Regions from separate parts of the Buttiauxella agrestis genome, predicted to be linked through region 2. Evidence: predicted binding sites of a transcription regulator. Region 2 holds the regulator's gene; each other region holds the start of a gene.
The links. Region 2 encodes sigma-54, which starts transcription at its own class of promoters, with help from an activator protein. Its sites were predicted from a motif close to GTTGGCACANNTTTCGCTNT; they were not measured.
Positions count from the first base shown of each region.

Region 1: a site for sigma-54 is predicted at 7,893-7,912, ahead of glnA (glutamate--ammonia ligase). Genes of this name have one in related genera too.
Region 3: a site for sigma-54 is predicted at 1,368-1,387, ahead of norV (anaerobic nitric oxide reductase flavorubredoxin). Genes of this name have one in related genera too.

Region 1 is NZ_UIGI01000001.1:4,909,947-4,920,175, reverse strand. It holds gene polA (DNA polymerase I) at 1-224, shown strand, start outside; gene spfP (small protein SpfP) at 378-425, shown strand; gene yihA (ribosome biogenesis GTP-binding protein YihA/YsxC) at 512-1,168, opposite strand; gene yihI (Der GTPase-activating protein YihI) at 1,755-2,270, shown strand; gene hemN (oxygen-independent coproporphyrinogen III oxidase) at 2,420-3,793, shown strand; gene glnG (nitrogen regulation protein NR(I)) at 3,825-5,234, opposite strand; gene glnL (nitrogen regulation protein NR(II)) at 5,243-6,292, opposite strand; gene glnA (glutamate--ammonia ligase) at 6,430-7,839, opposite strand; gene typA (ribosome-dependent GTPase TypA) at 8,183-10,009, shown strand; gene yihX (glucose-1-phosphatase) at 10,164-10,229, shown strand, end outside.
Region 2 is NZ_UIGI01000001.1:492,226-502,454, reverse strand. It holds gene mlaC (phospholipid-binding protein MlaC) at 1-137, opposite strand, end outside; gene mlaD (outer membrane lipid asymmetry maintenance protein MlaD) at 156-707, opposite strand; gene mlaE (lipid asymmetry maintenance ABC transporter permease subunit MlaE) at 712-1,494, opposite strand; gene mlaF (phospholipid ABC transporter ATP-binding protein MlaF) at 1,502-2,317, opposite strand; gene DY231_RS02490 (calcium/sodium antiporter) at 2,548-3,525, shown strand; gene kdsD (arabinose-5-phosphate isomerase KdsD) at 3,541-4,527, shown strand; gene kdsC (3-deoxy-manno-octulosonate-8-phosphatase KdsC) at 4,544-5,110, shown strand; gene lptC (LPS export ABC transporter periplasmic protein LptC) at 5,107-5,682, shown strand; gene lptA (lipopolysaccharide ABC transporter substrate-binding protein LptA) at 5,651-6,214, shown strand; gene lptB (LPS export ABC transporter ATP-binding protein) at 6,221-6,946, shown strand; gene rpoN (RNA polymerase factor sigma-54) at 6,995-8,428, shown strand; gene hpf (ribosome hibernation promoting factor) at 8,451-8,738, shown strand; gene ptsN (PTS IIA-like nitrogen regulatory protein PtsN) at 8,821-9,312, shown strand; gene rapZ (RNase adapter RapZ) at 9,366-10,220, shown strand; gene npr (PTS phosphocarrier protein NPr) at 10,217-10,229, shown strand, end outside.
Region 3 is NZ_UIGI01000001.1:3,808,478-3,818,706, reverse strand. It holds gene norV (anaerobic nitric oxide reductase flavorubredoxin) at 1-1,318, opposite strand, end outside; gene norR (nitric oxide reductase transcriptional regulator NorR) at 1,538-3,052, shown strand; gene pdeB (cyclic di-3',5'-guanosine monophosphate phosphodiesterase PdeB) at 3,058-4,623, opposite strand; gene DY231_RS17995 (GntR family transcriptional regulator) at 4,767-5,489, shown strand; gene DY231_RS17990 (enolase C-terminal domain-like protein) at 5,477-6,676, opposite strand; gene DY231_RS17985 (PTS transporter subunit EIIC) at 6,981-8,351, shown strand; gene DY231_RS17980 (methionine ABC transporter permease) at 8,397-9,068, opposite strand; gene DY231_RS17975 (methionine ABC transporter ATP-binding protein) at 9,053-9,844, opposite strand; gene DY231_RS17970 (MetQ/NlpA family ABC transporter substrate-binding protein) at 9,841-10,229, opposite strand, start outside.

The DNA.
Region 1 (10,229 bases), 4.4 Mb from region 2:
TCATCAAGCGTGCCATGATTGCTGTCGATGCCTGGCTTGAATCAGAAAAACCGCGTGTGAAAATGATCATGCAGGTACACGATGAACTGGTGTTTGAAGTGCATCAAGATGATCTGGAAGCCGTATCGAAGAAAATTCACGAGCTGATGGAAGGCAGCATGAAACTTGATGTGCCGTTGCTGGTGGAAGTTGGAAGCGGTGTAAACTGGGATGAAGCTCACTAATTAAAGCGATTTATGTAACTAAGCAACATAACTCATAGCTTTTTGTGATGACGCTTCAATATCGGTGTGTAAAGGGTGAAAAAAAACTACAAAAAATACTTTTTCAACCGATTAAAAAGGAGTAGAGTTATTTGCGTAGGGTACAGAGGTAAGATGTTCTATCTTTCAGACCTTTTACTTCACGTAATCGGATTTGGCTGAATATTTTAGCCGCCCCAGTCAGTAATGACTGGGGCGTTTTTTATTGGGCGCGAGTCAGGAAATGCACGAGTTTCCCCATACATTACTTATTCCCCAGTAGTTTCGTCGTCTTCTTCTACGCTGTCTTCTTCGATCGCTGGTGGGATATCGTTGTACCAACCATCAAGCTTATGACGTAACACATCCACGCCGATTTTTTTCAGTGAGGAAAACGCCTCAACCTGAATATCACCGTTAAACTCTACAACCGCTTCGCGCACCATATTCAGTTGTGCTTTACGCGCACCAGAGGCCAGTTTGTCGGCTTTAGTTAGCAGCAGCATCACGGGAATACCGCTGGCAACAGCCCAGTGAATCATTTGCTGATCGAGATCTTTCAGCGGATGACGAATATCCATCAGCACCACTAAACCTTTCAGGCTATTACGCTTTTGCAGATACTCGCCAAGCGCGCGCTGCCATTTCAGTTTTACTTCTTCCGGTACTTCGGCGTAGCCATAGCCCGGTAAATCCACCACACGTAAGCCTTCAGCCACTTCAAACAGGTTGATGAGCTGCGTACGGCCAGGTGTTTTACTGGTACGAGCCAGTGCTTTCTGATTTGTCAGCGTATTTAACGCGCTGGATTTCCCTGCGTTTGAGCGGCCTGCGAAAGCAACCTCAATACCGGTATCAGAAGGTAAATGGCGAATATCCGGTGCGCTAAGCACGAAGTGGGTCAGTTGGTAGTTCCAGTTTTTCAAAACGGTTGTCTCCCTCAGGATGAGCATTGTGGGGGATTATACCTGAACATGAGCAAAACGCCGTGTTTCTCGGCATGGCTCACAGGCTTACAGAAATTCGCCCGAGGCTTGTAAGACATTGACCATTCATATTGGCAGATAACGCAGTGTTGTGAGATGCAGACATAATTTAAAGTGTTTATATAACATATGGTTATTCAGGAATGGCTTAATGATGGCAATGACTTAACTCTAATGCTCATCTTGTAGTATCCATAGGTAAGCGTAAAGTAAGCGGCACAGGCAAAGGAGAGCCACAAAGGATAGCAACTCAGGATGAGGGTTCAGGAGCGTCATGATGACGAAGAACCAGGGAAATGCCAGGAGGCAACGTCAGGAGACGTTTTAAAAGGACAAGGAACTACACGGAAGTTGTTTGCAAGGGAAAGACAGGGCGTCGAGTGCAAACAGGGATTGTGTGACCTATGAAGGGTCCAGAGACAAGAAAAAGGCGACAGGTTAACCTGCCGCCTTTTTTCTTTGCTTGCTTTCTGCTAGATTCCGCCGCAATTCTATACTGAATAAAAATGGCTCAAGATAACCTATTATGAAGCAACAAAACTCAGCAGCACCTGGTTCCAAACCTTCAAAAGCACGTCGTAAAACGCGTGAAGAGTTAGATCGTGAAGCGCGTGACCGTAAACGCGATAAAAAGCACAGTGGACACGCTGCGGGGAGTCGCGCAAGTGGTGGCACTCAGGCTAAAAGTGGAACAGGTAGCTCTCAGGCTAAAGATCCGCGTATCGGCAGTAAAAAACCCGTTGCTCTGGGCGTAACTGAAGTCCAGGTCAAGAAACCAAAACAGCACAAACCTAAAGTTGAGAAACCTATGCTTACACCACAGGCTGAACTGGATTTGCTGGAAAATGATGAGCGCCTGGATGCGCTGTTAGAGCGTCTTGAAGAAGGTGAAACTCTCAATGCAGAAGAGCAGGCTTGGGTTAACGCTAAGCTTGATCGTATTGATGCACTGATGGAAGAACTCGGCATCTCTTATGAAGATGACGAAGATGAAGAAGAGAAAGGCGATGACTTGATGCGCCTGCTTAAAGGCACTGACTAACGGTTTACCTCAATGGGATTACCTGTTCTTTGCGTGGTTATTCCGCTGGTGTGTTATCTGCTGTGGTTATTCGTTAAACTACGGCGGCTGTCGCGATTACAAAAGTCGTTGCGCCGTCAACGAATGCGGCATCACCGGAGGGAGTGAGAATGTCTGAGCAGTTAATCGATTGGGATTTGGCCCTGATCCAGAAATATAATTATTCAGGGCCGCGTTATACCTCTTATCCCACCGCGCTGGAGTTTTCAGAAGACTTCGGCGAGGCGGCGTTTCTTGAAGCGGTTGCTCGTTACCCTGAGCGCCCGCTGTCGCTCTATGTCCATATCCCGTTCTGCCACAAGCTTTGCTATTTCTGCGGCTGCAATAAAATTGTTACCCGCCAGACTCACAAAGCCGATCAGTATTTAGATGCGCTGGAACAAGAGATAGCCCACCGTGCGCCGCTCTTTAAGGGCCGTCACGTCAGTCAATTGCATTGGGGCGGCGGTACACCGACTTACCTCAGTAAAGCGCAGATAAGCCGTCTGATGGGGCTTCTGCGTGGTCATTTCAATTTCAACGAAGACGCCGAATTGTCTATTGAAATCGACCCGCGTGAAATCGAACTCGATGTGCTCGACCATCTGCGTCAGGAAGGCTTTACCCGCCTGAGCATGGGGGTGCAGGATTTCAACAAAGAAGTGCAGCGCCTGGTTAACCGCGAGCAAGACGAAGAGTTTATCTTTGCGTTGATTCAGCGTGCGCGCGAACTCGGCTTTACCTCGACTAATATCGATTTAATCTACGGCCTGCCAAAGCAGACACCAGAAAGCTTTGCTTTTACGCTTAAACGCGTCGCAGAACTCAGTCCGCACCGCCTGAGCGTTTTTAACTACGCCCATTTGCCGACTTTGTTTGCCGCACAGCGCAAAATTAAAGATACTGATTTGCCCAGCGCACAGCAAAAACTCGACATTCTGCAAGAAACTATCGGCTCGCTGACCCATGCCGGATACCAGTTTATTGGCATGGACCACTTCGCGCGCCCGGATGATGAACTGGCGATTGCGCAGCGCGAAGGCAAGCTGCACCGTAATTTCCAGGGCTACACCACGCAGGGCGATACCGACTTGTTGGGGATGGGTGTTTCTGCCATTAGCATGATTGGCGACTGTTATGCTCAGAACCAGAAAGAGCTTAAAACCTATTATCAACAGGTTGATAGCCAGGGCGATGCGCTGTGGCGTGGCCTGGTACTCACCCGTGATGACTGCATTCGTCGAGACGTTATCAAAGCACTTATCTGCAACTTCCAGCTTAAATTTGCCGAAATAGAGCAGCTTTGGGATCTGAATTTTGCCGAGTATTTCGCAGAGGATTTAAAACTGTTGGAACCGTTGGCGAAAGATGGGCTGGTGGATATCGACAGTAAACATATTCAGGTAACGGCAAAAGGGCGCCTGCTAATCCGTAATATCTGCATGTGTTTTGATAGTTACTTGCGTCAGAAGGCGCGACTGCAACAATTCTCGCGTGTCATATAAAACTAAAGGCGGCTTGAAAGCCGCCTTTTTGTTACTCCATCCCCAACTCTTTTAACTTACGCGTCAGGGTATTGCGCCCCCAGCCGAGTAATCTCGCGGCTTCCTGCTTGTGACCTTGCGTATGACGCAGCGCCGTTGTTAGCAAGGTGCGCTCCATTTCTGGCTGTGCCTCAGAAAGTAAATTCTGATGACCGGAACGTAATGCCCGGTCGGCCCATTGAGCCAGAAGTGTTGCCCAGTTGTCCGATTGCGAATGCGTCGGGCTATCGGGAATGGTGGTTTCGAACAATTCTGCCGGTAAATCCTGAATCAACACTTCCTGGCCTGCCGCCATCACTGTTAACCAGCGGCAGGTGTTTTCCAGTTGGCGCACGTTACCAGGCCAGGCCAGGCGCGTTAAAGCATTTTCAGTTTCAGGATGCAGCAACTTGGCTTCTACGCCTAATTCCTGAGCTGCCACTTGTAAGAAATGGCGGGCCAGGCGCGGAATATCCTCACGGCGTTCACGCAACGGTGGCAGATGCACACGAATCACGTTCAGACGGTGGAATAAATCCTCGCGAAATTTCCCTTCCTGCACGCGCAACTCAAGGTTCTGGTGAGTCGCGGCAATAATACGGACGTCGACTTTCACCGGCGCATACCCGCCAACGCGATAAAACTGCCCATCGGCTAATACACGCAGCAAGCGAGTTTGCACATCCATCGGCATATCGCCGATTTCATCAAGGAAAAGCGTGCCACCATCAGACTGCTCAAAACGTCCCTGGCGAATTTGATTGGCACCGGTGAATGCGCCTTTCTCGTGGCCAAACAGCTCAGACTCAATCAAATCCTTTGGAATTGCGGCCATGTTCAGCGCAATAAAAGGAGATTTCACCCGTGGGCTGTGGCGGTGCAAAGCATGTGCGACTAGCTCTTTACCGGTACCCGATTCACCGTTAATCAGCACGCTTATTGATGACCGTGACAAACGGCCAATAATGCGAAACACATCCTGCATAGCCGGTGCTTCACCGATAATATCGGTGGTCGGCCCATTCACCTGTACGTTGCGCGGCTGCTGTTGTTCCAGATAGTGGCTGATGGCGCGCTCAACGAGTGCGACCGCTTCGTCAATATCAAAAGGTTTTGGCAGGTAATCAAAAGCGCCTTGTTGATAGGCACTCACGGCGGCTTCAAGATCTGAGTGAGCCGTCATTATGATGACCGGTAGCATCGGGTGGCGTTGTTTAATCTGCTTAAGCAGCGCCAGGCCGTCCATGCCGGGCATGCGAATGTCAGATAACAAAACGTCCGGGGTCTTGGTTGCAAGAGCATTAAGGACTTCACTGCCGCTCTCAAAGGTGGTGCAGCTTAAACCCGCTCCGGTCAGAGCACGTTCCAGCACCCAACGGATGGAGCTATCGTCATCAACGATCCAAACTATGCCTCGTTGCATAAAGACCTCTACTTACGAATAGGCAGATAAACCGAAAACTCGGTATGACCTGGCCAACTGTTAAATTCGATTTTTCCCGAATGCTGATCTATCAAGTTGCGTGCTATGGAAAGACCTAAACCTGTCCCTCCCTCACGTCCGCTCACCATTGGGTAGAATAGTGTGTCCTGCAGATGGGCCGGAATGCCCGGACCGTTGTCTTCAATGTCAATACGCGCCGCCAGACGGTAGCGCGTGCCATGCAGCGTAAGCTGGAATGCGGTGCGTGTGCGTAACACTATCTCACCGCCGTCGCTGCCAAGCGCCTGAAGGGCATTGCGAACAATATTTAATAAAATCTGTTCAATTTGGTCGGGATCGTGAGCCAGCTCCGGCAAACTTGGGTCGTAGTCTCTGACCAGCGTTACGTTTGCTGGTAATTCCATCGACACCAGTTTCATCACGCGCTCTGTCACTTTGTGGATGCTTTCAGTGACGTGCATTCCCGGCTGTTGTGGGCCTAACAGTCTATCTACCAGATTCCGTAAGCGATCAGCCTGCTCAATAATCACCTTGGTGTATTCAGTCAGTGACGGGTCTGGTAAGGCTCTGGCCAGCAGTTGGGCTGCTCCACGTAACCCACCCAGTGGATTTTTAATCTCATGCGCCAGCCCACGGACTAAATCTCGGGCGGCAATTTGTTGCGCCTGCTGCAACTGTTCCTGACTCAAGCGACGTTGGTTATCCATCGGCGCCATTTCCATCAGGATGTATCCTTCTGGTAAACGTTGTGCAGTCAGGGAAAGAATGTGGGAGCGGCTATCAATAACCAGTGTGACTTCGTTATCGGTGAAGCCCTGGCCTGCGGTCAGGCTTTCCTGCATCAAGCCAACATTGAGCGAAAAGTAACTCAACAGTTCTGGTAATGGAGTGCCGTACAGCTTGCGCGAACTCTGCGCCAAAAGTTGCTGTGCCGCCGGGTTGGCGTAATGCACTGCCAGCTCGTCATCCACCAGTAAAATACTGTTGATTAAAGAATTCAGGATCTGCCCAGCATCGGGCAGTGTGCCGGTTGCCATACAGCAGTCTCCGATAATTTGCACTGTGATGGTGCATTATAGTTTCCCGTCGGCAAAAGATATTGCGGCAACAGGTTATTTGTGGAGAAAAAAGCCCATCAACGATGGGCTAAAAGTTCTGGGTATTTACAACGTGATTAAACGCTGTAGTACAGTTCGAACTCGACTGGGTGTGGAGTCATGCGCACACGGTCGTTTTCTTCGATACGCAGAGCGATGTAAGCATCGATAGCTTCATCAGTGAACACGCCGCCCGCAGTCAGGAACTCGCGGTCTTCGTTCAGGCAGTTCAGTGCTTCTTCCAGAGAGCCAGCAACTTGCGGGATCTCTTTCGCTTCTTCTGGCGGCAGGTCGTACAGGTTTTTGTCCATTGCTTCGCCCGGATGGATTTTGTTCTTGATACCATCAAGACCAGCCATCAGCAGTGCTGCGAAGCACAGGTACGGGTTAGCCGCTGGGTCCGGGAAGCGCACTTCGATACGGCGTGCTTTCGGAGATGCAACTACTGGGATACGGATTGAAGCAGAACGGTTAGCGGCAGAGTAAGCCAGCATGACTGGAGCTTCGTAACCCGGGACCAGACGCTTGTAGGAGTTGGTGGTTGGGTTAGCCAGGGCGTTGATGGCTTTAGCGTGTTTGATAACACCACCGATGTAGTACAGCGCTTGCTCAGACAGGCCTGCATATTTGTCACCCGCGAACAGGTTTACACCGTTCTTAGCCAGGGACATATGGCAGTGCATACCAGAACCGTTATCGCCAAACATTGGTTTTGGCATAAATGTCGCAGTTTTACCGTATGCATGCGCAACGTTATGAACCACATATTTGTAGATCTGAATTTCATCTGCTTTTTTAGTCATGGTGTTGAAGCGGGTAGCCACTTCGTTCTGACCAGCAGTTGCCACTTCGTGGTGGTGAGCTTCAACAACCAGGCCCATTTGCTCCATAGTCAGACACATTGCAGAACGCAGGTCTTGAGCGGAGTCAACCGGAGGAACTGGGAAGTAACCGCCTTTAACTGCAGGACGGTGGCCTTTGTTGCCGCCTTCGTATTTGGTGCCGCTGTTCCATGCGCCTTCGATATCATCGATAGCGACATGAGAACCGGAAATAGAGCTACCGAAACGAACGTCGTCGAACAGGAAGAACTCTGGTTCTGGCCCGAACAGCACGGTATCGGCGATGCCAGTAGAACGCAGGTAGTCTTCAGCACGCTTGGAAATGGAGCGTGGGTCGCGGTCATAACCCTGCATGGTGCCAGGCTCAAGAATGTCGCAACGAATGATCAGCGTAGAATCAGCGAAGAATGGGTCAATGACAGCGGTAGACGCATCTGGCATCAGAACCATGTCGGATTCATTGATGCCTTTCCAGCCACCAATTGAAGAACCATCAAACATTTTGCCTTCTTCGAAGAAGTCAGCAGTAACCTGATGAGCAGGGATAGTGACGTGCTGTTCTTTACCTTTAGTGTCAGTGAAGCGCAAATCTACAAACTTCACTTCGTGTTCATTCAGCATCGTCAAAACGTGTTCAGCGGACATACTTAACTCTCCCGGATTTGGTCATTGAATTGGCTTGTTGCCCTGAAATGATTAAAGCGAAATCTGTGCCAACTTTTAAATTACCCCAAAAAGGCGCTATCATGCGCACTATAGTGCAAAAGGGCTGCACCACGATGGATAGTTTGCACCAATGTAGTGCTTCAGTCTGAGATTTGAGCACCATATTGGTGCAATTTTCGTTGTAGCTCCCTTTTTTGCTCCGTGAAAGCGATCACAAACCCTTACTTTTTACATTGTTTGTAAAAGTTCTTTGTGATCCTGTTATGTCCTTCGATTAATACGTGTACAATAACGCGCTATTTCTAATGCCTGAGGCAAAGTTGTGATCGAAAATCTGCGTAATATCGCCATCATCGCGCACGTTGACCATGGTAAAACTACCCTGGTTGATAAGCTGCTGCAGCAATCTGGTACTTTCAGTAATGACCGTGCTGAAGCTACTGAACGCGTGATGGACTCCAACGATTTGGAGAAAGAGCGTGGGATTACCATCCTCGCTAAAAACACCGCTATCAAATGGAATGACTACCGTATCAACATAGTTGATACCCCTGGGCACGCCGACTTCGGTGGTGAAGTTGAACGTGTAATGTCCATGGTAGACTCCGTTCTGCTGGTCGTTGATGCAATGGATGGCCCAATGCCGCAGACGCGCTTCGTAACCAAAAAGGCGTTTGCCCATGGTTTGAAGCCGATTGTTGTAATCAACAAAGTTGACCGTCCTGGCGCGCGTCCTGACTGGGTTGTTGATCAGGTCTTCGACCTGTTCGTAAACCTCGACGCAACCGACGAGCAACTCGATTTCCCAATCATCTATGCATCAGCATTGATGGGTATCGCGGGTAACGATCACGGTGATATGGCGGAAGACATGACCCCGCTGTACCAGGCGATTGTTGACCACGTAAAAGCACCAACCGTTGACCTCGACGGTCCGTTCCAGATGCAAATCTCCCAGCTCGACTACAACAACTATGTTGGTGTTATCGGCATCGGTCGCATCAAACGCGGTAAAGTGAAGCCTAACCAGCAAATCACTATCATCGACAGCGAAGGTAAAACTCGTAATGGTAAAGTCGGTAAAGTACTGACCCACCTTGGCCTGGAGCGTATTGAATCCACCGAAGCGGAAGCCGGCGACATCATCGCGATTACCGGTCTGGGCGAGCTGAACATCTCCGACACCCTTTGCGATACGCAAAATGTTGAAGCGCTGCCAGCACTGTCTGTTGATGAACCCACTGTTACCATGTTCTTCAACGTCAACACCTCTCCGTTCTGTGGCAAAGAAGGTAAATTCGTTACCTCTCGTCAGATTCTTGACCGCCTGAACAAAGAGCTGGTGCACAACGTTGCACTGCGTGTTGAAGAAACCGAAGATGCGGATGCATTCCGTGTATCCGGTCGTGGCGAACTGCACCTGTCTGTACTTATCGAAAACATGCGTCGTGAAGGCTTCGAACTGGCTGTGTCCCGTCCGAAAGTAATCAACCGTATGATCGATGGTCGTATGCAAGAGCCGTTCGAGAACGTGACTCTGGATATCGAAGAACAGCACCAGGGTTCTGTGATGCAGGCGATGGGCGAGCGTAAGGGCGATGTCAAAGACATGATCCCTGACGGCAAAGGCCGTATCCGTCTGGATTACCTGATCCCAGCACGTGGCCTGATCGGCTTCCGTACTGAGTTCATGACCATGACTTCTGGTACTGGTCTGCTGTACTCCACATTCAGCCACTACGACGACGTGAAACCAGGCGAAATCGGCCAGCGCCAGAACGGCGTGCTGATCTCTAACGGCCAGGGTAAAGCAGTAGCGTTTGCGCTGTTCAGCCTGCAGGACCGCGGTAAGCTGTTCCTGGGTCACGGTGCAGAAGTTTATGAAGGCCAGATCATCGGTATTCACAGTCGTTCTAACGACCTGACTGTAAACTGCCTGACCGGTAAGAAACTGACTAACATGCGTGCGTCCGGTACTGACGAAGCAACAACTCTGGTTCCTGCATTGAAGATGTCTCTGGAGCAAGCTCTGGAATTCATCGATGATGACGAACTGGTAGAAGTTACTCCGACTTCCGTACGTATTCGTAAGCGTCACCTGACTGAAAACGACCGCAAACGTGCGGGTCGTGGTAGCAAAGAAGCGTAAGTTTCTTTTCTGCAAAGCATTGAAGCCCTGCCTGTTTAGGCGGGGCTTTTTTTTGCCTGCAACTTCGCATAACACGTATCCCTTTCTTCACCAGCGATAGTCAAAGCCTTCCTTTACCGCTACAGTTATTTGTCCATGCGCAAAGGAGAGGCTTATGCTGTATATCTTTGATTTAGGTAACGTCATTGTTGATATCGACTTCAACCGCGTGATGGGGGTC
Region 2 (10,229 bases):
TTAGGTTGTTCGTTTTTGAGACGATCAAACGTTTTTTGCGCCGCTTCGCCCATCAGCTTGTAAGGATTGCTCTGATCCACGGCATGCGCCAATGGTGCGATAACCAACATAGCAATCATAATAAGTCGTTTAAACATAACACTCGTCCTCTTAGATTAGTGCGTCGTGCCAGGCTGTGGCTCTGCGCTATTATTCTCTGAATTCTGCGAAGGGGTATCCCCTGAATTCTTATTATCACCATTGCCGCTCTTATACAGGAACTGACCAATCAGGTCCTCCAGTACCAGCGCCGATTTTGTGTCCTGAATCGTACCACCTTCTTTAAGGATAGATGACCCAAGCTCAGGGTCATCAAAACCGAGGTTCAGGGCAAGATATTGCTCGCCCAGTAAACCTGAGGTGCGGATCGCCAGCGAGCTGGTATCAGGGATGCGGTCGTAGCGTGTTTCGATATCCATGGTGACGCGAGGTAAATACGTTTTCGGATCAAGTGTAATATCGTCAACGCGGCCAATCACCACACCACCGAGGCGCAGTGGAGAACCGGTTTTCAGGCTACCGATGTTATCGAAAGTCGCATAGACCCGGTATGTTGGCTCACTGCGTAACGAAGTGACATTTGCCACTTTCAGGCACAAGAAGACGATGGCAGCCAATGCGATAATTAAAAATGCGCCAACCCCAGTTTCAAATTTCTTAGTTTGCATGAACTTAATTCCCAAACATCAGTGCTGTGAGCACAAAATCCAGACCTAAAACGGCCAGTGAGGCATGCACAACGGTACGTGTTGTTGCCCGGCTAATCCCTGCGGACGTAGGAATGGCATCGTAGCCATTGAATAATGCAATCCAGGTCACTGTTATCGCGAACACCACACTCTTGATGACACAGTTAACCAGATCGGTACGCCAGTTGACGGCATTTTGCATCGCAGACCAGAAGAACCCTGCATCAATTCCCTTCCAGTTAACGCCAACCAATGCGCCCCCCCAGATACCCACGGCGACAAAGATAAGCGTCAGCAGTGGCAACGAAATGACACCGGCCCAAAATCGAGGTGAAACGACGCGACGCACCGGGTCAACCGCCATCATCTCCATGCTGGAGAGTTGCTCTGTCGCTTTCATCAGACCAATTTCTGCGGTCAACGCGGAACCTGCGCGCCCGGCAAATAATAGTGCAGCAACAACAGGCCCAAGTTCGCGCAGTAGTGACAACGCGACCAACATGCCGAGGCTTGATTCCGCACTGTAGGTTGTCAGAACCAAATAACCTTGCAGACCAAGAACCATGCCGATGAACAAGCCTGACACAATGATGATTAGCAGCGACAAAACGCCTACATTGTAAATCTGGCGAATAAGTAATGGCGCATGTTTGCGGAATTCCGGTTTCCCCACCACCGCATTAACAAGCATTATCCCGGCCCGACCAAATGACGCGCAGGTTTTCAACCCCCGCCGCCCGAACGATGCCAGTGCATTAAAGAGCATGAGCAACTTAACTCCCTGTTTCTGATAATAAGTCATCCCGATAATCCGCTGCCGGATAACGGAACGGTACAGGTCCATCGGCAATTCCATCGAGGAATTGACGTACACGTGGATCGCTATTTTCACGCAAAGCTGCTGGAGTTCCTTCGGCCACGATGTGCTGATCCGCCGCAATGTAGGCGTAATCAGCAATGCTAAGCACTTCAGGCACGTCGTGGGAAACCACAATACATGTCACACCCAACGCACTGTTTAATTCTGAAATCAGTTTTACCAGAACCCCCATAGTAATAGGGTCCTGGCCAACGAATGGCTCATCAAACATAATCAAATCGGGTTCGAGTGCGATGGCGCGGGCAAGTGCTGCTCGTCGGGCCATCCCGCCAGACAGCTCGTTAGGCATCAGTTTAGCGGCTCCACGTAATCCAACCGCTTCAAGCTTCATCATCACGGTGCTACGCAGCAATTCTTCCGGTAAGCGGCGATGCTCCCGAAGAGGATATGCCACATTTTCAAAGACATTGAGATCGGTAAATAGCGCGCCGGATTGAAACAGCATACTCATGCGTTTGCGAACAGTGTATAAACGTGAGCGCGACATCGCGGGTACATTTTCACCGTCAAACAGGATTTCACCGCTGTCGGGCTGAATTTGTCCACCGATCAACCGTAGTAGGGTTGTTTTACCAATACCTGAAGGCCCCATTATGGCGGTAATCTTGCCGCGCGGCACGTTCAGTGAAATATTGTCAAAGATGCGCCGACTGCCGCGGGTAAAACTAACACCGCGAATTTCGACCAGATTCGTCTGCGTCTGGCTCATCATCTTTCCTTTTATCAAGTTCACGGACGAGGTATTGAATGGAAACTCAGTTCCAACCCATCATTTTTACAGAATATTACCCGTCCCGATTAGCGAAAACTGGCATTTGTTTTACTTTTCTGCCGCATAAAGTCAGAATTAAGAATTATGCCCGACCCTACAGATCTGTAAGCTCTGCCGGTACTTTCACAGCACAAGACCGGCGATTATACCTGAATAAAGGATTTTGAATGCTGTTAGCTACAGCTCTGTTAATCATTGGTTTGCTTTTGGTCGTCTATGGCGCCGACCGGCTGGTGTTTGCCGCGTCCATTCTTTGCCGCAGTTTTGGGGTTCCACCACTGCTTATTGGTTTAACGGTCGTCAGTATCGGGACTTCGTTGCCTGAACTTCTCGTCGCAAGCTCTGCCGCCCTTCATGGTCAATTGAATTTAGCGGTGGGAACAGCACTGGGTTCGAATATCACCAATATTTTGCTGATTCTCGGCTTAGCGGCGCTTTTACACCCATTTACCGTGAATTCCGATATTCTTCGTCGCGAATTGCCCCTAATGTTGGTTGTCAGTGCAATTATTGGCTGGCTGCTTTTTGATAATCAGTTAAGCCGCGTCGATGGCTTAATTTTGATTGCTGTAGCGATAGCGTATCTGCTGTTTACCATTAAAATAGCACGCCTCGCCGGGCATGAAGGCTCTGATAATTTAACGCGCGAGCAGCTGGCAGAGCTTCCCAGAGAAGGTAATCGCCCCGTTGCGTTTTTATGGCTGGCCGTCGCCCTAATCATTATGCCAATGGCGACACGCATGGTTATCGATAACGCCAGCGTGCTGGCTCATTACTTTGGTGTGAGCGAATTAGTGATTGGCCTGACGATTATTTCAGTCGGTACAAGTCTGCCAGAGTTAGCCACGACCATCGCCGGAGCCCGTAAAGGCGAAGATGATATTGCAATTGGTAATATCATTGGCTCGAATATTTTCAATATTGTTCTGGTGCTGGGCATCCCTGCGTTAATCGCGCCAGGTGAAATCGACCCGCTCGCTTTTGCTCGGGACTATTGGGTCATGTTGATTGTTAGTGCCATTTTCGCCGTACTTTGCTGGCGTAAGCCTCGCTCTATCGGCAAGACTGCAGGTGCTCTGTTAACATGTAGCTTCTTCGTATGGATTGCGGTGCTGTGGTTTCTTGCATCACCGGTCGTTGGGTAAAACGGAACGGAAATTATGTCACAGATTAATTTACAACCGGGTTTTGACTTTCAACAAGCAGGCAGAGATGTCCTGAAGATCGAACGTGAAGGCCTGGATCAGCTCGAGCAATACATCAACTCAGATTTCTCACAAGCCTGTGAAAGAATGTTCTATTGCCAGGGCAAAGTGGTCGTTATGGGCATGGGCAAGTCAGGGCACATCGGTAAAAAGATGGCCGCGACGTTTGCCAGTACCGGCACACCTTCGTTCTTCGTCCATCCTGGTGAAGCCAGCCACGGCGATCTCGGCATGGTGAGCGCGCAAGATATTGTCATCGCTATTTCAAACTCTGGCGAGTCGAACGAAATTCTGGCGCTGATTCCCGTTCTCAAACGCTTGCAGGTGCCACTCATTTGCATCACCAGCCGTCCCGAAAGCTCAATGGGCAAAGCGGCGGATATCCATCTGTGCGTGAAAGTGCCACAAGAAGCCTGCCCGCTGGGCCTGGCTCCGACATCAAGCACCACTGCCACATTGGTCATGGGTGACGCACTTGCTGTTGCGATGCTCAAAGCACGCGGCTTTACCGCAGAAGATTTTGCACTTTCTCACCCAGGCGGCGCATTGGGTCGTAAACTGTTATTACGTGTCAGCGACATCATGCACAGCGGCGATGAAATACCGCATGTCAGTAAAGATGCTTCATTGCGTGATGCACTGCTGGAAATAACGCGTAAAAATATGGGGATGACCGTAATCTGTGATGACCTGATGAAAATCGAAGGGATCTTCACGGATGGTGACTTACGTCGTGTCTTTGATATGGGCGTAGATCTTCACACCCTGAATATCGCAGATGTCATGACCGTCGGCGGAATTCGCGTTCGCCCAACAGTCCTGGCGGTTGATGCATTGAATTTGATGCAGTCTCGCCATATTACCTCGGTATTGGTTGCAGATGGCGACCAACTACTCGGTGTGGTACATATGCATGACATGCTACGCGCAGGCGTGGTTTAACAAAGGATTAGCCTTAATGAGTAACCATGAAGCGTCTCTTGCCACTTGTTATGGGCCGGTAAGTGCGCGCGTTATGGAGCGGGCCGCTAATGTGCGCCTGCTCATTTTAGACGTTGACGGTGTGATGTCTGATGGCCTGATTTATATGGGCAACAGTGGCGAAGAGCTGAAAGCATTCAATGTGCGTGATGGCTATGGTATTCGCTGTGCGCTGACATCAGATATAAACGTCGCGATTATTACCGGACGTAAAGCAAAATTGCTTGAAGACCGTTGTGAAACGCTGGGTATCAAGCATCTCTATCAAGGTCAGTCCGATAAGCTTGTGGCTTTTCAGGATCTTTTAGATAAGCTCGCGATCCCAGCTGAACACGTGGCTTATGTGGGTGATGATTTAATCGACTGGCCTGTGATGGCTAAAGTCGGTTTGAGCGTTGCGGTATCGGATGCACATCCTTTGCTGATTCCTCGTGCCGACTACGTGACACGTATTGCTGGCGGGCGTGGAGCAGTGCGTGAAGTCTGCGACTTGCTGTTACTGGCACAAGGTAAGCTTGATGAGGCCAAAGGGCTATCTATATGAGTAAGACCAGACGTTGGGTTATCATCCTGCTTTCATTGCTGGTGCTGATTTTGATCGGTGTGAATCTGGTCGACAAAGACGCCGTTGCGCCTCCAACAGTGAACACGAATGAACCAACCTATAAAAGTGAACATTCCACGACTCTCGCCTACAGTCCTGAAGGGGCTTTAAATTACCGACTGGTTGCTGAGCACGTTGAATATTTTTCCGAAACCGCCGTTTCGTGGTTCACCAATCCGGTGATGACGCAATACGACGAAAACAAAGTCGCCACCTGGTCATTACGAGCAGATCGCGCCAAACTTACTAACGATCGGATGCTGTATCTGTATGGGAATGTGGTGCTTACAGCTCTGACGCCAGATTCGCAGCTACGCAAAATTACCACGGATAATGCGCAGGTTAATTTAGTCACTCAGGATGTTGCCTCTGATGACCAGGTAACCTTGTACGGAACCAGCTTTAACTCCACCGGCCTCAAAATGCGTGGTAATTTACGCAGCAAAAATGCCGAGCTGATTGAAAAGGTTAGAACATCCTATGAAATCCAGAATAAACAAACTCAGCCGTAATTTAGTACTGACCAGTACACTTTTAGCCGCCAGTTTTTCGGCATTTGCGCTGACCGGTGATACCGATCAGCCGATTCACATTGAATCTGACCAACAGTCGCTTGATATGCAGGGCAACGTCGTCACCTTCACCGGCAATGTGGTTGTGACGCAAGGTAGTATCAAGATTAATGCCGACAAAGTCGTTGTGACCCGCCCTGGCGGCGAGCAAGGCAAAGAAGTGATCGATGGCTACGGTAATCCAGCCACTTTCTATCAGATGCAAGATAGCGGTAAACCCGTTAGCGGCCACTCATCGACTATGCACTATGAGCTGCAAAACGATTTTGTCGTGCTGACCGGCAATGCCTATCTGGAGCAGGTCGATAGCAATATCAAAGGCGACAAAATTACTTACCTCGTTAAAGAGCAGAAAATGCAGGCCTTTAGCGAAAAAGGTAAACGTGTTACGACCGTTCTGGTTCCTTCTCAGTTGCAGAAAAAAGACGGCAAGGCTCCGGCCCCCGCCCCTGCGCAGAAAAAGAGTAACTAATTCGTTATGGCTACTTTAATTGCAAAAAATCTCGCTAAAGCCTACAAAGGCCGCCGCGTTGTAGAAGACGTCAGTCTGACCGTTAAATCAGGTGAGATTGTCGGTTTGCTCGGCCCTAACGGTGCAGGGAAAACCACCACTTTTTATATGGTGGTCGGTATTGTTCCGCGTGATGCGGGCAACATTATTATTGATGATGAAGACATCAGCCTGCTGCCGCTTCATGCACGTGCACGACGTGGTATTGGGTACTTGCCTCAAGAAGCGTCTATTTTCCGCCGTTTAAGCGTGTTCGATAACTTAATGGCCGTGCTGCAAATCCGTGATGATCTTTCTACCGAGCAGCGTGAAGACCGCGCCAATGAGCTAATGGAAGAGTTCCACATTGAGCATTTGCGTAATAGCCTCGGGCAATCTTTGTCCGGTGGTGAGCGTCGCCGTGTTGAAATTGCTCGCGCATTGGCTGCAAATCCAAAATTTATTCTTTTGGATGAACCTTTTGCAGGTGTTGACCCAATTTCCGTTATCGACATCAAGCGAATCATCGAGCATTTACGCGACAGCGGGCTTGGGGTGCTGATAACTGACCATAACGTACGCGAAACGTTAGCCGTATGTGAACGCGCTTACATCGTAAGCCAGGGCCATTTAATCGCCCATGGCACTCCAGCCGAGATCCTGGAAGACGAGCATGTTAAACGCGTGTATCTGGGCGAAGAGTTCAGACTCTGATAGGGTAGGAATAATTAACGATTACACCTGAGGAAGTTCGCTCTGAATATGAAGCAAGGTTTGCAATTACGGCTCAGCCAACAACTTGCTATGACTCCACAGTTACAGCAGGCAATTCGTCTGTTGCAGCTGTCGACGTTAGAATTACAGCAGGAACTTCAGCAAGCACTGGAAAGTAACCCACTGCTTGAGCAAACCGATCTGCATGAAGAAATTGAAACTCAGGAAGTTCGTGAAAATGAAGCGTTAGATACTCGTGAGGCACTCGAACAAAAAGAGATGCCCGACGAGTTACCGTTGGACACCAGCTGGGACGAAATTTACACCGCAGGTACGCCATCGGGAACCGGAACTGACTATATAGACGACGAGTTGCCGGTTTATCAGGGTGAAACCACCCAGTCACTCCAGGATTACCTGATGTGGCAGGTCGATCTCACTCCGTTTTCTGATACCGACACCGCTATTGCAACGTCTATTGTTGATGCCGTTGACGAAATGGGCTATCTGACCGTTTCGCTGGATGAAATTCTCGAAAGCATGGGCGATGAAGAAATCACCCTCGACGAAGTGGAAGCGGTGCTCAAACGCGTGCAACGCTTCGATCCTGTCGGCGTCGCCGCACGCGACCTTCGTGATTGCCTCCTGATACAGCTTTCACAATTCGCGCGAGAAACACCCTGGTTAGCCGAAGCTCGCCTGATTGTCAGCGAACATCTCGACTTGCTCGCCAACCATGATTTCCGCAGCCTGATGCGCGTCACGCGTCTGAAAGAAGAAGTGCTGAAAGAGGCGATGTGCCTGATTCAGTCGCTTGATCCGCGTCCGGGCCAGTCCATTCAGACCAGCGAACCAGAGTATGTAATCCCTGATGTGTTGGTCAAAAAAACTCAGGGCCGCTGGACGGTGGAACTTAATGCCGACAGCATCCCGCGTCTAAAAATAAATCAACAGTACGCTGCTATGGGCACCAATGCCCGCAATGACAGCGACTCACAATTTATTCGCAGTAACCTGCAAGAAGCGAAGTGGCTGATCAAAAGCCTTGAAAGCCGCAATGATACCTTGCTGCGGGTTAGCCGCTGCATCGTTGAACAGCAGCAAGGCTTTTTTGAGTTCGGTGCAGAGCATATGAAACCGATGGTTCTTGCTGATATCGCCCAAGTGGTCGAAATGCACGAATCCACCATTTCCCGCGTGACCACACAAAAGTATTTGCACAGTCCGCGAGGCATTTTTGAATTGAAGTATTTCTTCTCAAGTCATGTCAATACCGAGGGCGGCGGTGAAGCCTCCTCCACGGCTATTCGGGCTTTGGTGAAGAAATTAATTGCTGCGGAAAACCCTGCGAAACCGCTGAGTGATAGCAAGTTAACGACTATGCTATCGGATCAGGGGATCATGGTGGCACGCCGCACTGTTGCGAAGTACCGAGAATCTTTATCCATACCACCGTCAAACCAGCGTAAACAACTGGTGTGACTTAACCGATAAGGAAGACACTATGCAGCTCAACATTACAGGACAAAACGTCGAAATCACTGACGCACTGCGCGATTTTGTGAGCACGAAGTTTGCCAAACTGGAGCAGTACTTCGATAGGATTAACCAAGTCTATATTGTGTTAAAAGTGGAAAAAGTCACGCATATTGCCGACGCAACACTTCATATCAATGGTGGTGAAATACATGCCAGCGCTGAAGGGCAGGATATGTATGCGGCGATTGACGGTCTGATTGATAAACTGGCGCGCCAGTTAACCAAACATAAAGATAAACTAAAACAACACTGATAATCCAGGCAACGGTTTTGGCATTCACGGCTCGTTACGGAAGTAACGGGCCGTTGCCACAACAGAGTGCTTAGGTGAACTTATGATGAACAACGATTCTGCTCTACAACTTAGTAATGTCCTGAACAAAGAATGTACCCGTAGCAATGTACATTGCCAAAGTAAGAAACGTGCGCTGGAAATTATCAGTGAACTCGCGGCGAAACAGCTCGGTCTGCCACCTCAAGTCGTCTTTGAGGCGGTGCTGACGCGTGAGCGCATGGGCAGTACCGGTATCGGCAATGGTATCGCCATTCCTCACGGAAAACTGGAAGAAGATACCACCCGCGCCGTTGGGGTATTTATTAAACTGGAAACCCCTATCGCGTTTGATGCTATTGACAATCAGCCGGTCGACCTGATGTTTGCGCTACTTGTTCCGGCCGATCAGACAAAAACACATTTGCACACTTTGTCTTTGGTGGCAAAACGTCTGGCGGATAAAACGATTTGCCGACGTCTGCGTTCAGCGCAGAGTGATGAAGAGCTTTATCAGATCATTACCGAAACCGAACATGGTAGTGAAAGTGAATAATCTGGCTGCGGTCATGTGCGTGCCACAGCAAGAGAAGTTGGGGGAGTGATAAAATGGTGCTGATGATTGTCAGCGGCCGCTCTGGTTCAGGGAAGTCTGTAGCCTTGCGTGCACTAGAAGATATGGGATTCTACTGTGTAGATAACCTGCCAGTGGTGCTGTTGCCTGATCTTGCCAAAACTCTCGCAGAGCGACAGATTTCTGCGGCAGTCAGCATCGACGTGCGTAACATGCCGGAAAACCCGGAAATTTTTGAACAGGCGATGACCAATCTACCTGATTCATTTTCTCCACAATTGCTGTTCCTCGATGCCGATCGCAACACGCTGATTCGTCGTTATAGCGACACACGTCGTTTACACCCGCTTTCCAGTAAAAACTTGTCGCTGGAAAGTGCGATTGATGAAGAAAGCGATCTATTGGAGCCGTTGAAATCCAGAGCCGATTTAATCATCGACACCTCTGAAATGTCGGTGCATGAACTCGCGGAAATGCTACGGACTCGTCTGCTCGGCAAGCGTGAACGTGAATTGACGATGGTCTTCGAATCCTTCGGCTTTAAGCACGGCATTCCGATTGATGCAGATTACGTATTTGACGTGCGCTTCCTGCCAAACCCGCACTGGGATCCAAAACTGCGTCCAATGACGGGTCTCGACAGGCCTGTTGCAGCGTTCCTTGATCGTCATACCGAAGTACACAACTTTATCTACCAGACGCGTAGCTATCTTGAGCTTTGGTTACCGATGCTGGAAACCAACAACCGCAGCTATTTGACTGTAGCGATTGGTTGTACTGGCGGTAAACACCGTTCGGTTTATATTGCAGAACAGTTGGCAGACTATTTCCGCTCACGTGGGAAAAACGTGCAGTCCCGTCACCGTACGCTGGAAAAACGCAAACCATGACCGTAAAAC
Region 3 (10,229 bases), 3.3 Mb from region 2:
CGGTTTGCGGATCGTAAATCCACTGGCAGACACTGCATTGCATTCGTGGGCCTAAATCAGCGCAGGTGGTCGTTTCAACCACGCTTTCTTGCGGTACGGAAGCGGGGGCAGAAACCAGCGGAGTTAACGCCCACTGACGGGCGATTTCACGGCCATGCTCGCGGCAGTTTTCCAGCGCATCAATATCCGGACGCCATTTCGCTTTCAAACTGAGCGACATTTCAAAACCGGCATCCTGCAAACGGGTGGAAAGACGGTCTACCGCGCCTCCGCTCCAGCCGTGGGAGCCGAAGGCGCTGCCGCGTTTATTGCGAAAACGCAGCCCGGTCATCTCCTCAACCAGACCGGCAATTTTTGGCATCATCACGTTATTCATCGTGGATGTTCCGGCCAGCACGCCTTTGGAGCGGAACACGTTTGTCAGAACTTCGTTTTTATCATGGCGAGCGACATTGAAAATTTTCACCGCTACGCGCGGGTCAACTTCCGTAATGCCTTGCGCAATTGCATCCGCCATCATGCGAGTGTTGTTGGACATGGTGTCGTAGAAAATCGTGATGCGATCTTCCTGATAATCCGCTGCCCACTTCAAATACAGCTCCACAATTTGCGTTGGGTTGTCGCGCCACACCACGCCATGGGATGTCGCAATCATATCCACCGGCAGATTGAAGCCGAGGATTTCAGTGATTTTCGGCGTCACCAGGCGGCTGAACGGGGTAAGAATGTTGGCGTAATAACGCTGGCATTGTTCGAACAATTCCACCTGATCAACTTCATCATTAAACAGATGTTCATCACAGTAATGCTGACCAAAGGCATCGTTACTGAACAGCACCGCATCGCCCGTCATGTACGTCATCATGCTGTCTGGCCAGTGCAGCATGGGGGTTTCAACGAAGATGAGTTGCTTGCCGTTGCCGATATCCAGACTGTCACCGGTTTTAACTACATTGAAATTCCATTCAGGATGATGGTGATGCCCGTTGATAGAGTCCACGCCGTTGGCAGTACAGTAAATTGGCGTGTTGGGTATCCGCGACATTAACTCAGTCAGTGCGCCTGCGTGGTCTTCTTCCGCATGGTTAATGATGATGTAATCAAGCGTATTCAGGTCAATTTCAGCCGCCAGATTTTGCACAAATTCGCGGCTGAACTTGTGGTCAACGGTATCAATCAGCACGGTTTTTTCTTCACGAATCAGGTAGCTGTTATAGCTGCTGCCTTTCAGTGTTTTATATTCGGTGCCATGAAAATCACGCACTTCCCAGTCACGTTGACCTACCCATTGGATGTTGTTTTTAACCTGAATCGCCATTGAAAATACCCTCAAAAAGAATTAAAAAAATGATGCTCGTATTTGATGTATTACAATCAGCGTGCCAACTTTTTAATCATTTGATTTTTATTGTTATTTATAAATACACTTAAAATTTAATTGTCATAAAGACAGTCATTAAAATTGTCTTTATGACAATAATTTTGTCATTTTGACCATTACGCGGTAACTTTAAACTTTCCCAATCTGGAGCCGCTAATGAGCCTGTCTATTACTTCCCTTGCCAATATCGCCATCGACCTGCAAAGCGGCATTTCTCACCAGGATCGTTTCGCCCGTTTGATTCGCACTTTGCGCCAGCTTTTAGGGGGGGATGCCACGGCATTATTGCGTTACGAAGCGCGGCAGTTTCGCCCGTTGGCGATTGATGGACTGGCGCAGGATGTGCTCGGCCGGCGTTTTGATTTGGACGCACATCCGCGCCTTGAGGCGATTGCCCGCGCGGGTGATGTGGTGCGTTTTCCGGCGGATAGCGAATTACCTGACCCTTACGATGGGCTGATTCCCGACCATACAGATTTAAAAGTGCATGCTTGCCTTGGACTGCCGCTGTTTGCCGATCAAAATTTGATTGGGGCGTTAACCGTTGACGGTATGGACCCGCTGCAATTCGACCATTTCAGTGATGAAGAGTTACGGTTAATTAGCGTGCTCGCCGCGGGAGCACTGAATAACGCGTTGCTGATGGAACAACTTGAAAATCAAACGCCTGCTGTGACGAGCGCCCCCATCAGCACGAAAAGCAGCAGCGCTGAAATGGTTGGTTTATCTGCGGGAATGGTGCAACTCAAGAAAGAGATCGAAATCGTTGCTGGCTCTGATTTGAATGTGCTGATCACCGGGGAAACTGGCGTTGGGAAAGAGCTGGTGGCGCGTGCTATTCACAGTGGCTCGGCGCGTGCGGCGAATCCACTGGTTTATCTCAACTGCGCGGCACTGCCGGAAAGCGTGGCGGAAAGTGAATTATTCGGCCATGTAAAAGGGGCGTTTACCGGAGCCATTCATCATCGAACCGGCAAGTTTGAAATGGCAGACAACGGCACGCTGTTCCTGGATGAAATCGGCGAGTTGCCATTAACATTACAGGCGAAATTGTTGCGGGTTTTACAATATGGCGATATTCAGCGCGTCGGCGATGACAGCAGCCAAAGAGTGAACGTGCGAGTGTTGGCGGCGACCAACCGTGACCTTAAGCAACATGTGCTGGCAGGGTCGTTTCGCGCCGATTTATTCCACCGTTTAAGCGTGTTTCCGCTGCATGTACCGCCACTGCGCGAGCGGGGCGATGACATCACTTTGCTGGCGGGGTTTTTCTGCGAGCAAAGCCGCGTGAAAATGGGACTCAAGCAGGTGGCTTTGAGCGAGGCTGCCCGTGATCTGCTCCGTCGATATGACTGGCCGGGGAATATTCGCGAACTGGAACATGCGCTTTATCGAGCCACGGTACTGGCGCGTTCAGGTAAGCCGGACGGTGAAATTTGGCTGCAACCGCAGCATTTCCAGTTAGCCGATAGTGAAACCAAATCCGTGAATCAGCCTGCGGTTTCAGCGCCGTTGGCGGATAATTTGCGCACCGCGACGGATGATTTCCAGCGTCAGATTATTATCAGCACTCTGGCGTCCTGCGCGGGGAATTGGGCGGCATGCGCCCGCCAGTTACAGCTGGATGTGGCGAATTTACACCGTCTGGCTAAGCGCCTGGGGGTTAAATAACCCGCTTATTTCGCCACTTTGGCGCGATAACTCTCAACCCATTGGATAAATTCATCTTTTGCCAGGGCTTTACTGAACAGCCAGCCCTGGCCGTACTGCACGCCTTGCTCACGTAACCAGGTGGCCTGGCTCGGGGTTTCAATCCCTTCGGCTACCATCAAAATACCCAATGCATTGGCCATTTCAATAATATGCGGTGTGACGTTTTTATATTCGAGGGCATCAACAAATGACTTGTCGATTTTAAGAATATCGACGTCAAGATCCTGCAAGTAACTCAGGCTTGAGTATCCCGTCCCGAAATCATCAATGTAGATGGCGTGTCCGGCTTGACGATATTGCGCAATGATCGGCGCAGTTATTTTTGGATCAGCAAAACCACGCTCAGTAATTTCAAATGCGATTTGTCCCGGCTTGACAGAATACCGAACCAAATAAGGCTGAATAACCTCCAGAATATGCAGGCTACGGACATCGCGTACACCTAAATTAACCGAAATATGGTGGTCAGGATGCTGGCAAAGCCACTCCCCAAGCTCGATAAATATTAACTCAATGACTTGTTCGGTTAATTGCGTCACTAACCCAGTCTGCTCTGCCAGGGGAATAAATGCATCCGGGTTAAGCATGGAACCATCTTGTTGCTGCCAGCGAATCAGGGCTTCAGCGCCAACACTTTCACCACTTTGCAGGTGGACAATAGGCTGATACACCACACTGATTTCATGATTTCTAATGGCATCCATCAGGCGATTACGCGGTGATAATAAACGCCGCAGAATACTAATCAGGAATATCCCCGCAGCAAGACTAATGACCAGACCGACGGGGAGCCAGATGAAAAGTTGTTCGTACCAGACGCCGTTCATCGGCTCTCGCGATGCCCAGGCAATCATGGCCAGCCCAAGATCGTTATCCCGGCGGATAATGTAAAAATCGTCGTCAGTCTGAAACTCGTCGAGGCCCTGGATAAGCGGAGCGCGCCATTCATCAGGGACAAAATGGCTATTGCTGGCAATCAGCTGGTTTTTACCCAAGCCCACCATGGCGATATTTAAGGTATATTTTCCGAACGGCAGGATATCAATAAACGACATCGGATCGACAAGCGCCAGATGAGGCAGTTTCCCGATATACACCATTTTCCGTTTAAATCCCGGTGTGGGTGGGGTGGTGTACCAGGCATTAAAACCATTAGCGCCAACGCGATCCGGTTTGCCAATTAAATTGTTGTTTTCGTAAGACACCAGTGACGTGCACAGAATGTGGTTTTTATCCTGAAACATGACTTCTTGCACGTAGCGATATTTAAGCGCGATGCGATGCATGGCTTCTGCATGGGCTTTTGAACACGTATTATCATCGACCAGGTTGATTTCATCTACGGCCGCAACTGCCTGATCGATGACTTTGCTGGTGCGATACATGGCGTGATCGGCAAATTCGGCTAATTCCTCGTGGAAAACCTCTTCAGCATTACGATGCGCGAAATAGACGCTGAGAAGAATAGGGGACAGAACTGCCAGAATCAGTACACCGCTTACCAGGCTTATGAGCTTGCGAGATGTCATTCTTTTAGATCCGTTAAGAGGTTAGTTTTTATAATGGTTTCCATAGACGAGGTTAGTCTATCTCAGCTCAAGACGGGATGTTATGTTTTACTCCAAACTGGACTATTTAAACATCACGCAATTCAGCGACTGGTGAATCGGACATGAAGAAAAAAGAGTTTGTTATCCAGGATCTGTTAAGCAAAATTTACCAGCACAATGATAATCAGCGGCGCAAATTACCGCCCGAGCGCCAGCTTGCCGCGGAATATGATGTTTCGCGTTTCACTATTCGCAAAGCGTTGGAAAAACTGGTCAGCATTGGCGTCGTCGAAATTATACAAGGCTCGGGTATCTGGATTAATCCGCAGGCACGTAATAATCCGCTGGTTTATAACTCCATCACTGAAAAGCGTTTCGACCAGATGACTTTCCGGATGGTGAATCTGCATAAAAAATTACCCGGTCTTGAGGAGCAGCAGGTATTTGGTCTGGGGGCCGATGAGTATATCTGGCAGTTTTGCCGCCTGCGCTATGTCGATAATCAGAAAGTACAAATCGAAATATCACGCATGCCGGTTAAGGATTTTCCTGATTTGAATCAGAAAGTTATTGAACGGTCGATTCAACAATATGTGCTGAGTAAAGGCTTTCGTATCTCACATTTATTAACCAGTTATCAGGCTGTAGCAATTAACAAAGAACAGTCAGTATTGCTGGAGTGTAAAAAGGGCAGCCCGGCGATGCGCATCATCAACCGGGGAATTCTTGAAGGGGGACGCGTGTTCGAAATTAGCGATATCGTTGATATCAATTATTCCTGCACCTACGTCACCCCCTATAACCACGACAATTTAGCTTATCGCCAGGGAACTCAAGGCGTGTGAATCGCGCCATTGGGTAAGCGGCTTTGCGTCCACTCGTGCGGGCGATATTCCACCGGGAAGGCTTCTGCTTTTTGCTGGTCGAACCCGACACCAATACCCGGTTTTTCCAGTGGGTAAATATACCCTTGCTCCGCAACGGGGGCGCCCGGGAACACGGATTCAGTATTTGGTTTGTTCGGAATGAATTCCTGAATAGCGGCATTATGCAGATGAATATTTAAATGGGTATTCACGGCAACCCCAATCGGCGTCATGTCTGACGGGCCATGCCAGGCGAGGCGCACGCCAAATGCCTGGCAAAGAACCGCGAGCTTCAGCGCAGGCGTAATCCCACCAATTTGTGAAACGTGGCAGCGAATAAAATCGATGCGTCGATTCACAATCAAATCATGCCATTCAGCCGGGTTATTGAATAACTCGCCCATCGCCAGCGGAACAGAGGAATGCGCACGAACCTGTTCTAACCAGGCACTTTGCTGAGGCGGCAGAATATCTTCGATAAACCACGGCTGGTAGGGTTCCAGCGCTTTTGCCAGTTGCACCGCTTGTTGTGGAAACAGGCGTTCATGCACATCATGAAGAATATGGAATTGGTTGCCGTATTTCTCACGCAGCGCTTTAAACATCGCCACCGTGTTGGCCATGTATTCATCCTGGTCATAATAGGCGCCCGGCGTCGGGGATTTTGTGGCATGTAAACCCTGCGGTGTGCCGCCATAAAAGCCAAGCTGGCAGCGGATGTAGCGATAACCCTGCGCCAGCAGTTTGTCGACTTCGAGATATAAACCTTCCAGCGTTTCACTGGCGGCGTGGCTATAGGCCGCAATAGCGTCCTTCGATTTGCCACCAAACAGCTGATACAGCGGCATATTGGCAAGCTGGCCCTTGATATCCCACAGGGCCATATCTACACCCGCAATTGCGTTGTTGATGACCGGGCCGTTGCGCCAGTAGGCGTTCACCGTCATCATTTGCCACAGGTCTTCGATGTTATTGGCATCGCGCCCGATGAGCAGCGGTTTGAGGTACTCATCAACCATGGTTTTTACCGCAAGTGGGCGCTGCTGGAAGGTGGCGCAACCCAGGCCGGTGACGCCTTTATTGGTCGTCACGCGCACAGTCACCAGGTTATGACGATCGGGGCGTGTAATAAAGCATTCGATATTTTCAATAATGGTTGGTAGCACGAGATTACTCCAAACGCGTTTTAATAACGGTCAATTGCTTATCAGATTTAAGGCTTCTGTTTATTACTATCACCTTATTTTTGAGTGCCGGTAAATCATTTTTTTTGCTTATTTTTATTGGTCAGGAAAAGGGGCTTGATGTGTGATAAAACCATACCAATTTGTACTGTAATGCTGTTTTATGCCTTTCATGGCGGCTAAATGTGACAGTGGTCAAAGTTTATTGGTTTGTTTTCATGGTTGTGATTCCCTAACATCAATGGCATTCAACACATAACAATAAGCAATTCTTTGGGAGTGACAGATGGGGACTCGTGATGCCATTAATAATATTATTCACCTGATTGGCGGTGCGGATAATATTAGTAAGGCCTGGCACTGTATGACGCGCTTGCGCTTCTCTCTGGTCGATGAAAATAAGATTGATCAGTCTGCAATTAAAAAAATACCGGGTGTTCTGGGGGCACAAATCCAGAGCGACCAATTTCAGATCATTATTGGCCCACAGGTCAATACCTGGTACGAACAACTGACCACGGCGCTCGGTTCATCGCCTGAACAAACCGCTCAGGCTGGCGAGAAGAAAACGCGCAAAAGCCTGGTGTCGATGTTTATGGATACCGTGTCGGGCGTGTTTGGCCCGATTGTCCCCGCTATCGCTGGCGCCGGGATGATCAAAGGCCTGCTGGCAGGATTGATTGCACTTAAAATGGTTTCGGCTAAAAGCGATACGGTTATCGTCATCGATTTGATTGCCAGTGGGGTGTTCTATTTTTTACCGTTCTTCCTCGCCATTTCCGCCGCTCGTATCTTCAAAACCAACGAGTACCTGGCTGCTGCGGTAGCCGCCTGTTTGATGTATCCGTCGCTGATTGAAGCGGCAAAATCGCTGGCAAGTCATGCGCCGAATGCCGTTGATGCGTTCTACTTTTTGAACGTGGTGCCTATTTCTGTCTTCAACTACGCATCGAGTGTGATTCCGGTTATTTTCTCAGTGCTGGCATTGAGTTACATCCACCGTTGGGTGGATAGATTTATGCCGGACGTGCTGAAAACCGTCTTTACGCCAACGCTCACGTTGTTCCTGGCCGCCCTGGTTGCACTGGTGGTGATCGGGCCGATGGGGATTTATCTGGGTAAAGCACTCGCGTGGTTTATTGAAGGGCTGTTTGGAGTTTCGGCAAGTTTCGCCGGACTGGTCGTGGGGGCCATTCGCCCGGTGGCGATTTTAACCGGTATGCATCACGCGATGACGCCTATTGCGCTGCAAAACTTCACTGACCGTGGTTATGACATGCTGATGCCGATGATGTTTATGGCAAATATGGCGATTGCCGGTTCGACGTTTGCTATCTGGATGCAAAGTAAATCACGTGAAGAGCGGGCCGTTGTGTTACCTGCGGCGATTTCTGCCCTGCTGGGGATTACCGAACCTGCGTTATTTGGCGTGCTGACACGCTATAAGAAAGCGTTTATTGCCGCCACTGTGGCAAGCTCCATCGCCTCGGCGTTTATCGCCTTCTTCGGTGTTCGCTTGTATGGCTATATTTTATCGAGCATTTTTAGCCTGCCCGCGTATATCGGCCCGTATTTTATCTTTGCTTTAATGGGCGTGGCGCTGGCATTGGGATTGTCGTTTACGTTGACCACTTTGCTGGTACGTGAGAAGGCTTGAAAAACTGGCGGATGACGCCTGGTTGGATAAGCGTCATCCGACGCTTTAACGCCGGTGCGCGAGGCGGCGCACCAGGCGGTCACCAATACTTTGCACAAGCTGAACCATTACCACCAGAATCACCACAGTGCCAAACATCACCTGGTCATTAAAGCGCTGATAACCATAACGAATCGCAAGGTCGCCCAGGCCGCCCCCGCCAATAACGCCCGCCATAGAAGAAAAACCAATCAGCATCACAACGGTGAGTGTGATACCGGCCAGCAATGCGGGTAACGCTTCGGGCAACAGCACTTTGCCGATGATATGCCACACATTGCCGCCCATCGATAAAATGGCTTCAATGCGGCCTTTATCAACTTCATCCAGCGCATTTTCGACCACCCGTGCAAAGAACGGGAATGCGCCAATGGTAATCGGCACCACCGCTGCGGTGCTGCCCAGCGTGGTGCCGACGATTAATCGCGTGAAGGGGATCAGGGCAATCAGCAGCACAATAAAGGGCAGCGAGCGCCCGACATTCACCACGCTACCGATAATCTGATTCAGTTTTGGTGCGGGCAACACGCCATCGCGACGAGTGAGAAATAACAGCACGCCCAACGGCAAACCGATAATCACCGTAAACAGAGCCGCTAGCCCCACCATGTAAAGCGTGTCGAGCGTGCCGTCGAGCAGCAATGGCCATAAATCTTCCCAGGCTAAGCGACTTCGCATAACACTCTCCCTGAAACGCCGAGTCGGCGTAAAAATGCTTTTTCTGCCGCGTCGCCGGGGAGCAATGCCTGGCGCAGGCGGGAATAGGGGCTAACCAGTAAATCAGACAGCGAGCCGCTTTCGACTAACTTGCCGTTCTCAAGTAATGCCGCGTGATCGCAAATCGCCTTAACGACCTCAAGTTGATGGGTAATCAGCACGATGGTGACGCCCAGTTTGCGATTAATGTCCATCAGCAACGCCAGCACAGACGCGGTGGTTTCGCTATCTAACGCGCTGGTCGCCTCATCGCAAAGCAGCACGTCGGGGTGAGCGGCGAGAGCGCGGGCAATTCCCACGCGCTGTTTTTGCCCGCCAGACAGTTGCGAGGGGAAAGCGTGGGCTTTATCACTCAGACCCACTAATTCGAGCAACTCATGAACCCGTTGCTGGCGTATTTCACGCGGCTGCCCGGCGATTTCCAGCGGGACGGAAATATTGTCCGCCACGTTTCGGGCATGAATTAAATTAAAATGCTGGAACACCATTCCTGTGCGCTGGCGATGAGCGCGCAGCTCGCGATTATTCAGCGTAGTGATATCCACATCGTGCATCAGAATGCGGCCCGACGTGGGCCGCTCCAGCAAGTTTAAACAGCGAATCAAGGTGCTTTTCCCGGCGCCACTCCGCCCGAGAATGCCGTAGATTGCGCCATCTGGCACAGTCAGTGAGACATCATCCAGTGCCGGTTGGCCTCCTCCGGCATACACTTTGCTCAGCCGTTCAAGCATAATCATGACTGTGGCGTGGCAACCGGAATGACAGAACCGTTGAACTGCGTACGAATAAATTCAGCAACCTGCGGTGATTGCAGATCTTTCGCCAGTTCTTTGATGCGCGGATCGTTGGCCAAATTCGGGTTCGTCACCAGGATATTGGCGTATGGATTATGCGTCGCACTTTCCAGTCCCAGCGCGTCTTTTGACGGCGTTAAACCGGCTTCCAGCGCGTAGTTACCGTTGATCACCGCCAGATCCACATCATCAAGTGAACGCGGTAATTGCGGCGCTTCGATTTCAACAATCTTCAGATGTTTTGGGTTACTGGCGATGTCACGCGGCGTGGCCTGGTTTTGCGCCGCATCTTTAAATTCCGGCTTCAGGGTGATTAATCCTTTGTCTT